Linked DNA regions of Thermococcus sibiricus MM 739. The main gene of each other region encodes a partner of the protein of the gene in region 2 in a complex. Links are inferred from orthologs where the notes say so. Each region holds a gene or a part of one and is shown on either strand. Other genes may lie near its edges.

Region 1 (4,642 bases), 430 kb from region 2 along the record:
AGATCGTCATAAGTACTCCTCTCAATAGGGAACGGCACCTTATCCTTTCCACCAACAGCATAGGCAAATTTGAATGGATCAGGAGGATGGGTAACTGGGTCTTTCCAGGAGGGATGAACGTCATACACCAACTCAAGAACGAGAGACAATGCTCTTAACGTACTTGGGCCTAGGCCCTTAATCAGCAAAAGCTCGTCATAATTGCTTACACTAAGTTCTCTTGCTAGTTCCAATGCTTTTTTATTGAGTTCAAATCTTCCAAAGCTCTGATAGCGTTCCACTATTGGTAAGACTTCCCTTTTTTCATAGGGCTTATAGAACAGTGGAGTGTAACCTTTTGATAGGGCCTCTATGCTCTTAACCTCTCTTTCGATTTTTGTGGGACTTTCTGAAATTATATCTAGGAGAGTTTTTTGATACTCTTTGCTTTCTTTCGCAATTGTATTCAGGCTATAATCACTTTTTATCCCGCTTATTCCCTTATGTGGTTCCAAAGTAAAGGATTCAATTTTTTCAGAGAACCAGTGATATCTTCTCGCAAGCTTGATGCTCGGATTCATGCCCTGTTGCACGATGGTCCACCTTCCATCTTGGTCAACAAAGAAGACGTGATGATAAAGCTGGTACCCGGTTTGTAAGGCCACTGTATCAACTTTGGCAACTAGTTTTGAAGTTTTTATGTATTCATCTGCATCGAGGCCGTATATTTCGCTTATTTGCTTTAATTCTTCGGGAGTTTTCCTGCTCTTGGTCCCTTTACCGCCTGCAGCTTTGATTCCAAGGTCTTCTTTAGAAAGCACATCTTTTACCATCCCTGCAGTGACTGTAGTGCTCCCAGAAGAGTCCCAATCCATCCCAATTAAGTTGTTTAGTGCTTGGAACCACACTGGATCGGCCAGCCTCTCAAGAACGCCCTGAGTGCCATATTCGTCCACAAGAAGCTTTATGACAAGATCAGCTAACCGTTTCATTCTAAGGGCGAGCCATCTCGGGACATGTCCCCCATGTAAGGGGAGTTCTGCAATACCTCTCCTCATCATAGAATCTTGGATGCCCCTTCTATAAAAGATTTGGGTTAATTTAATAAATCCATTCTACAAAGGATTTCTTGTCATGAGAAGGAAACCAAAAACATTGCCCCCTACCCTAAGAGACAAAAATCGTTACATAGCTTTTCAGGTTACTGGAGAGAGGCCTTTCAAAAAAGAAATGATAAAGAAGGCCATTTGGGATGTCTCTCTTAAAACTTTGGGCGAACTGGGAACTGCGAGGGCGAAACCTTGGTTCATAAAGTTTGACGAAAAAACCCAAACCGGAATTGTAAGATGTGATAGGAAATATGTAGAGGAAATCCGATTTGTATTAACGTTGATAACTGAAATAAATGGTTCAAAAGCTATTGTGAGGACACTTGGAGTGTCTGGAACGATAAAAAGACTTAAAATGAAATTTTTGAAAGAGTTTGGATGGAAGTAATTGGGAAAAATTTAATTATCCCTTTGCTGACTATCTACAGCGGAGAGTATATAAAGGATGTAAAGAAACCCCTAACATAAAAAATTACGATAACTTTAGAGGTGATGGAAAATGGCGTTTGTACCACCACAAGCCGGGTATGATAGGGCAATAACGGTTTTCAGCCCTGATGGAAGGCTTTTCCAGGTCCAATATGCAAGAGAAGCTGTTAAGAGAGGTGCCACTGCAGTTGGAGTAAAGTGTAAGGATGGCGTCGTTTTAGCTGTAGAAAAGAGGGTAACAAGTAAACTTATAGAACCAGAGAGTTACGAAAAGATTTTCCAAATTGATGACCACATAGCGGCGGCCTCAAGCGGCATAATAGCTGATGCGAGGGTTCTTGTGGATAGAGCTCGTTTAGAGGCCCAAATTTATCGTTTAACTTATGGAGAACCAGTGCCATTAACAGTTCTAGTTAAAAAGATCTGTGATCTAAAACAAATGCATACCCAATACGGCGGTGTCAGGCCATTTGGAGCTGCTCTTTTGATGGCCGGCGTAAATGAAAAGCCCGAATTGTTCGAAACCGATCCAAGTGGTGCATATTTTGAATGGAAAGCCGTTGCAATAGGAAGTGGGAGAAACACAGCAATGGCAATCTTTGAAGAAAAATATAGAGACGAAATGACATTGGAAGAGGCAATCAAGCTGGCGGTTTTGGCTTTGTCAAAAATCATGGAAGAACCCTCCCCTGAGAGCATTGAAGTTGCAGTAATTTCAGTAAAAGAAAAGAAATTCAAAAAGATTACTCCAGAAGAAGTGGCCAAATGTCTTGAAGAGGCTTTGAAAGAGGTCGAAGCTGAAGAAGTTCCCGAAAAAGAAGAAGACTATAGTGAGTTAGACAGCAACTACTGAGGTGAATACCTATGCCAGTGAGTATCGATAAAGCAGTTATTGCCAGATTGAAGACACATGGAGAAATTTTTGAAATACTAGTAGATCCATATTTGGCTAGAGACTTCAAAGAAGGCAAAGAACTCCCTGTTGAAGAAATTCTTGCCACCCCTTATATTTTTAAAGATGCTCATAAAGGGGATAAGGCAAGTGAACATGAAATGGAAAAGATTTTTGGAACAAATGACCCTTATGAAATCGCAAAGATAATTCTCCGAAAGGGAGAGGTTCAGCTTACAGCGGAACAGAGAAAGCAGATGCTTGAAGATAAGAAAAAGCAGATAGCCATGATAATTCATCGGAATGCAGTTGACCCGAGAAGTGGCTATCCTCACCCCCCTGATAGAATTCTCAAAGCAATGGAAGAGGTAGGAGTAAGAGTGGATATATTCAAAGATGCACAGGCCCAAGTTCCAGAGATAATAAAAGCTTTGAGAAGGGTCTTACCGTTAAAAATTGAAACAAAGGTAATTGCTGTAAAGATACCATCGGAGTACAGTGGAAAGGCTTATGGAGAGGTAAGAACATTTGGGAATATAAAAAGAGAAGAATGGGCGAGTGACGGGTCTTGGATGTTTTTGATTGAGATTCCAGGTGGAATTGAAGAAGAATTTTATGAGAAACTGAATGCCCTCACAAAGGGCACGGTTGTAACTAAACTTATAGAGAGGAAGGGACTATGAAAAAGATTTTTGTAAAAAATAGGGATTTAGTGGTTCCAGGGACACTCTTGGCACAAGGATCATTCAAAAATGGAAGAGGAACTTTTAAAGAAGGGAACAGACTTTACTCAAGTGTTGTTGGATTAGTCAGGGTTTCAAATGACACTGTATCGGTGGTTCCATTAGAAGGTCCATACATCCCAGAAGTTGGGGATACAGTAATTGGCAAAATAGTTGATGTAAAATTCTCAAACTGGATAGTTGATATAGGAGCTCCTTATCAAGCTGGACTTAGGGTACAAGATGTGATAGAAGGACGAGTAGATGTATTAAAGACGGATTTAAGGAAGATATTTGACATAGGAGATATAATCTACGCAAAAATAAAGGCATATAACGAGATTAATCAGATTGATTTGATTACCAAGGGAATGCCATTCAATGGAGGGCCATTAAAAGGAGGCCAGCTAGTAAAGATAACTCCATCAAAAGTTCCTCGTTTGATAGGAAAAGGCGGTTCAATGATAAACATGATAAAGAATCTTACAGGGACTAGAATTATTGTTGGCCAAAATGGATGGGTATGGGTTAGTGGAAGAAAAGAAGAACTTGAAAAGCTGGCTATAGAAGCTATTCTCAAGGTCAACAGAGAAAGTCATACCCAAGGATTGACAGATCGCGTTAGGGAAATGCTTGTTAAAAGATTAAACGAGCTTAAAGAACAGGGAATTATTGAAGAGATTCCTCAATTAGAAGAGGGTGAAGGACAATGATGGGAAAGCCTGAAGGACTCAAGCTTATTGATGAAAATGGGTATAGAGTTGATGGAAGAAAGAAATATGAACTTAGAAAAATAAAAATGGAAGTTGGAGTGCTCAAAAGTGCCGATGGTTCTGCCTATGTTGAGTGGGGTAAAAATAAGATAATGGCTGCGGTTTATGGTCCACGAGAAATTCATCCAAAGCACCTTCAAAAACCAGATAGGGCCATTTTGAGAGTAAGATATAACATGGCCCCATTTAGTGTTGAAGAGAGAAAAAAACCCGGGCCGGATAGAAGAAGTGTTGAGATAAGCAAAGTTATAAGAGGAGCCTTAGAACCAGCAGTTATTCTTGAACTATTTCCGAGAACTTCAATAGACATCTTTATAGAAGTTCTCCAAGCTGACGCTGGCACAAGAGTGGCTGGAATCACAGCAGCTTCTTTGGCTTTAGCCGATGCTGGAATCCCTATGAAGGATCTTGTTGCGGCATGTGCAGCTGGGAAAATAGATGGAGAGATAGTCCTTGATCTCAATAAGGAAGAGGATAATTATGGAGAAGCGGATGTTCCAGTAGCTATAATGCCAATAAAGAACGATATAACTCTACTTCAAATGGATGGTTATCTAACTAAGGAAGAATTCCTCGAAGCAGTGAAACTTGCAATAAAAGGAGCAAAGGCAGTCTATCAGAAGCAAAGAGAGGCTTTGAGAGAAAAGTATCTCAAAATAGTAGAAGAGGTAGGTGAGTGAAATGGAAATAATGGCTTCAATAATAAAAGATCACATCTTGCAATTACTCAAGGAGGAC
Region 2 (4,809 bases):
GATCTTTGGTCATTCTTTCAAGTCTATCTCCTTGACAAGTTTGACGATAAAAGTCTTGCCCACTTTTTCTCTTTCAACTAACTGCTTCTTTTCTAGCTCTTGAATTATTCTACTAACAGTGGGCCTAGAGTACCCCGTAAGTTCAGGAAGATCCTCTTGTTTTACTTTGCCCCCTTGGTCTATTAGTGCTTTTACCACGATTCTTTCTTTTTCTGTAAGTACTTCTACTGGTATTTTGTTGGAATACCATCTCTTCTTTGCCCAATAGAGCACAACAGGTACGGTGATGGCTAAAGCCAATACTGCACCGATAAATGAATATGTATATGGTGAGGGTTCTTTAGGGGGCGAAACAGGTGGTTTTTCAACCGTTCTACCCAGCCAGTAGGTTTGATACCCCATACTGTGGAGTTTTGTTTCTATTGTCTCGTTTATTCCAGTGCCGACGATTATTACAAGATCTGGATTTAAACTCGATAACCCTGCAATTGCGTGCTCAGATAAGTCATTTTCGAGTGTTAGTAACATTGGAAGCTCATACTCCATGGCAAATTTTGATGCTGCTAAGGCCGATCCGTAATCTAGAGCACTTGCTATTACAACTGTCTTTGAGCCAGTTGGGTAAAAATGAATCGCTAATTTTTCTGCAGTTTCTGTTCTAACATCACCACCTATTCTGGTAACGCTATAACCCATTTTAAGGAGCTCATCTTCAACTTCCTTACTTACAGCATTTGAATTTCCAACTATCAGTATTTTCTTCCATCCCAGCTGGACATAAGAATACAATTGGGCCCAAGTTTTTTCATCTAATCCTTGGGGGTTAACAGGAAGGACAGGAATATCAAGAAGTCGTGCATAGGGCTGAACTGTAATATAATCAATCAGATCATCATTTCTAACAATTATTAGGTCGTATTCTGGCCTATTGGTACTTTCTTCTTGTGCATATACTAAGATACTCATAAATGACCCTATAATCAATGCTATAATTAGTGTTGTTACTGTGAATCTTGTCTTCAATCCGGTCACCACATAGAAGCTAAAGAAGAAAGTTTAAAAGCTTTTTCAAAGCTCAAAAACCTCTCCAGGTTTCAATATAATGACTTCTGCCTTGTCTCCAACAAGTGCTTTAAACTCTTCGGGGTTCTTGGCTATTGGTGGAAATGTTCCATAGTGCATTGGAATAACGTATTTCGGCCTAAGGAATTCAACAGCTTTTGTAGCTTCCTTCGGTCCCATTGTGAAGTGGCCTCCTATTGGAAGCAATGCTACATCTATTCCGTAAAGTTCTGCAAAGAGTTCCATGTCTTTAAACACGTAAGTATCCCCGGCATGATATATTTTTATTCCCTCAAATTCCATGATGTATCCACATGCATTACCTATGCTGTATCCTCCAGCACTACTTGAATGCCAAGCTGGCACTTGGACTAGTTTAACACCATCAACTTCGGTGGGACCATAGTTCATCCCTACTGTAGTTATCCCTTGGTTTTCTTCCACGAGATAGCTGGCTATATCATACATCGCTACTATCTTTGCTCCAGTTCTTTGAGCAATTTTTACACTATCTCCTATATGATCTCCGTGAGCATGGGTTACGAGAATTAAATCTATTCTCTCAAAATCCTCTGGTTTTGCAGCTGCGGTAGGGTTTCCACTCAAAAATGGGTCAATGAGTATCTTCTTTCCTTCACCTTCTATTTCAAAAGCAGCGTGCCCTAAAAATCTAATTCTTACCATTCTGCTCCACCTCCATAATATTCAAAATTTAATACTAACAAAACATTACTTAAATCTTTCGAAGGAGCACAGCAAATTATTCTGGGCTTTTCTTTAGATTTAATTAAAAATGGTTTATTTAGCAACGTATTAAATAAAAAAAGGTGGAATATTTATTGGAAGTTCCTTTATAATCCAAAAGTTTATAAAGCTCTCACTCAGTTACTTTTGGGGAGAGTGAATGAGTAGATTAATAAGGTTCTTCTACATAATTAAATTGTAGGAGGGGGAAATTATGAGTGATGTTAAAGATGTCAATGTCAAAAGTCATGAAGAAGAATATGACGATTACGTTTACTATCTCAAACGTAGAATAAGGCAACTTGAACTCCAAGTGAGAACACTTGAAGCAGATAAAGAAAGGCTCGAGAGAGAACTCTCTCGCTTGAGGATGGAGATGTCAAGACTCAGACAGCCACCGGCATTTGCTGGAACTCTAATTGAACTCTTGGATGAAGATAGAGCAATTGTCCAAAACTACAATGGGCCAAGATTTGTTGTGAGAATTGCTCCTTGGATAGAGAGAGAAAATCTCAGGCCTGGTTCAAGAGTTGCTTTGGATCAAAGAACAATGGCAGTAATAGAGCTCTTACCATCCCAGAAAGATCCATCTGTCCTAGGATTTGAAGTTATTGAAAGGCCCACGGTGACATACAAGGACATTGGTGGTTTAAAGAAGCAATTAGTAGAGCTTAGAGAAGCTGTTGAATTACCTCTGAAACATCCGGAGCTTTTTGAGAAGGTAGGAATCGAGCCTCCAAGGGGTGTCTTACTGTATGGGCCACCGGGTTGTGGAAAGACTTTAATGGCTAAAGCCCTAGCTCATGAAGTTAATGCGACCTTTATAAGAGTTATTGGAAGTGAACTTGTGAGGAAGTATATAGGGGAAGGAGCGAGATTAGTAAGCGAACTCTTTGAGCTTGCGAGAGAAAAGGCTCCATCAATAGTTTTCATTGACGAAATAGATGCAATAGGTGCCAAAAGACTTGATGAAACAACTGGTGGAGAAAGGGAAGTTAACAGAACATTGATGCAATTATTGGCCGAGTTAGATGGGTTTGATCCAATGGGTGAGGTAAAGATAATTGCGGCAACTAATAGGCCCGATATCCTAGATCCTGCATTACTAAGGCCTGGAAGATTTGATAGATTGATAGAAGTTCCATTACCAGACTTCCGTGGAAGACTTGAAATTCTTAAGGTACATACGAGGAAGATGAATCTCAAAAAGGTTGATCTGAAAGTAATAGCTGAGATGACAGAGGGGGCCAGTGGTGCCGATCTAAAGGCCATTGTTACAGAAGCAGGAATGTTTGCAATTAGATCTAGAAGGGAATATGTGACACAAGAAGACTTTCTAAAGGGAGTTGAGAAGGTTCTTGGATCAGAGGAAAAGCTGGCACAGCAAATGGCCGCACATGAAGTTATGTACGGTTGATCTTTTCTTTACATTATTTGAGAAGGAGTTCTTAAGTCTTTAGTTTCAGTACTCTTTGTAAAAAAGTAAGTTTTGAAAATTCTTAAATAGTTTAGCTCAAATTATCATATACTGAAATTTATTGGGGTGATAAAATGAGGAGAATAGTTGTATTCTTAATACTGGGATTTTTAATTGGAATGTCTATTCAATACACCACAGCAATCCCAGAAGAAATGCTTTCTAAGGCCAGAATCTACGTGGGTTGGGAAGAGGGGTATTTGGAATCAACCCTAATGCCAGAAAGTACTTGGTTAATTGTCAAATGGTCAAAGGACTGGGATTTACCGTTTGGCTTTAACATTCCAGAAGGAGCCTGGATGGCAAGTCATTTTATTTGGTATACTAATAATATTAGCAAAGGCTTCTTCGGGTACAATGAGACTTCACTTGTCTCTTGGGGAGATCCAGACATCATTCCAGAGGCCGAGTATAGGGTCGAAGAATATGTTAAAATAGTGATATTAAACGAGAACGAGAATAAAAAGTATAAAGAAAAAGGTGCATTCAAAGCTTCCGACTTGGGATATCCATTCCCAGAAAATGCATATGTTGTCCACTACACCGTGGAAGTCTACAATGCCACAACCAACAGTCTTCTGTTTGAATACACACTTGTGCCGTTGTCTCCTTAGTTTTTACTTTATCTTGAATAGATCCGATCGAGTTATTATCCCTTCTGGTTTCCCCTCTCTATTTTGCACTATAATTGCTGGATGTTCCTCCAGTAAGTACTTCACGACTTCTATACTCTCATATTCATTCACTATAGGAAACGGTCCGTCCATGATTTCCATAACCTTTTTGGAGAGCAAGTCTTCATACTCAAAACTTTTTCGCACAAGTGTCTTTTCTGTTATAGAGCCCACCACCTTGTTTCCAGCAATCACGGGCACTTGAGATATGTTGTATTCATTCATAAGTTTAACAACATATTCAACAGTTTCGTATGGTTTAACCCCTATTATAGGAGAAGACATGAGTTCTTTTGCTGTAAAACGGCTTTTTTTACACTCTTTTAAGGCTTGCAGAATTCGATTAAAAGTTGATAACCTCGGATCAACCTTTCCAGTCTCCAGTTTTGCTATATATGCTTGGGTGACCCCCGCTCTTTGGGCAAGCTCTTCTTGCGTTATTCCTAATTCTTTTCGAAATCTCTTGATTTCTTTGGGGTCAATAGGTTGAGGAATAATTACCATGTATAACCACCGGTTATTAGTTTTTAAGTTACAGTTTAAAAACTTTCGCAGAGGTCTCAGATATTCTGTGTTATTACTTGAAAGGTTAGCCCTTTATGGTGAGGAGCTATGTGAAAACACCAAATCATTTATTAACTATTAGAACTTGATGAGTTTCAAGGTGGGGGAATTTATGGCCGGTACGGTGAGTAAGATTGTAATCTTTAATGACGAAGAGGAGTTTGTAGCGGATATGGAGGAAGCCATGGAGAGATTTACATATCTTGCGAGCAAATATGGTGTCAATGTTATAGAAGGCGTTTTGTTATGGGATTACATTGGAATTAGAGATGATGAAGGCATCAAAGT

The links. The genes of interacting proteins can lie anywhere in the genome.
Region 1: the proteins of TSIB_RS04210 (region 2) and psmA are in contact, whole or in part, in a cryo-EM structure (PDB 6HE5), measured with the Archaeoglobus fulgidus proteins. The link is inferred for Thermococcus sibiricus MM 739 from one-to-one orthologs. Residues at the interface, in WP_010879468.1 of Archaeoglobus fulgidus: Asp391, Leu392, Lys393, Gly394, Met396, Phe397, Val398; in WP_010877997.1 of Archaeoglobus fulgidus: Ala30, Arg33, Gly34, Ala35, Asp51, Arg53, Val54, Lys66, Ser79, Gly80, Leu81, Val82, Met166.

The regions. Positions count from the first base shown.
Region 1 is NC_012883.1:1,209,762-1,214,403, reverse strand. Bases 695-3,478 are described here. They hold psmA (archaeal proteasome endopeptidase complex subunit alpha), read left to right. Parts: upstream 695-1,587; coding sequence 1,588-2,370; downstream 2,371-3,478. Other genes in these bases: rrp4 (exosome complex RNA-binding protein Rrp4), read left to right, coding at 3,089-3,478; TSIB_RS06555 (ribosome assembly factor SBDS), read left to right, coding at 2,382-3,092; TSIB_RS06565 (ribonuclease P protein component 2), read left to right, coding at 1,114-1,476; TSIB_RS06570 (DUF763 domain-containing protein), read right to left, coding at 695-1,040. Outside these bases: more of TSIB_RS06570, read right to left, coding at 1-694; more of rrp4, read left to right, coding at 3,479-3,844; exosome complex exonuclease Rrp41, read left to right, coding at 3,841-4,584; exosome complex protein Rrp42, read left to right, coding at 4,586-4,642. UniProt on the Methanocaldococcus jannaschii protein: Component of the proteasome core, a large protease complex with broad specificity involved in protein degradation. The M.jannaschii proteasome is able to cleave oligopeptides after Glu, Asp, Tyr, Phe, Trp, slightly after Arg, but not after Ala.
Region 2 is NC_012883.1:777,217-782,025, forward strand. What follows is about bases 1,171-4,121. They hold TSIB_RS04210 (proteasome-activating nucleotidase), read left to right. Parts: upstream 1,171-2,020; coding sequence 2,021-3,223; downstream 3,224-4,121. Other genes in these bases: TSIB_RS04205 (metal-dependent hydrolase), read right to left, coding at 1,171-1,746; TSIB_RS04215 (hypothetical protein), read left to right, coding at 3,358-3,897; TSIB_RS04220 (CBS domain-containing protein), read right to left, coding at 3,901-4,121. Outside these bases: TSIB_RS04200 (DUF7343 domain-containing protein), read right to left, coding at 10-1,035; more of TSIB_RS04205, read right to left, coding at 1,069-1,170; more of TSIB_RS04220, read right to left, coding at 4,122-4,461; TSIB_RS04225 (hypothetical protein), read left to right, coding at 4,634-4,809. UniProt on the Methanocaldococcus jannaschii protein: ATPase which is responsible for recognizing, binding, unfolding and translocation of substrate proteins into the archaeal 20S proteasome core particle.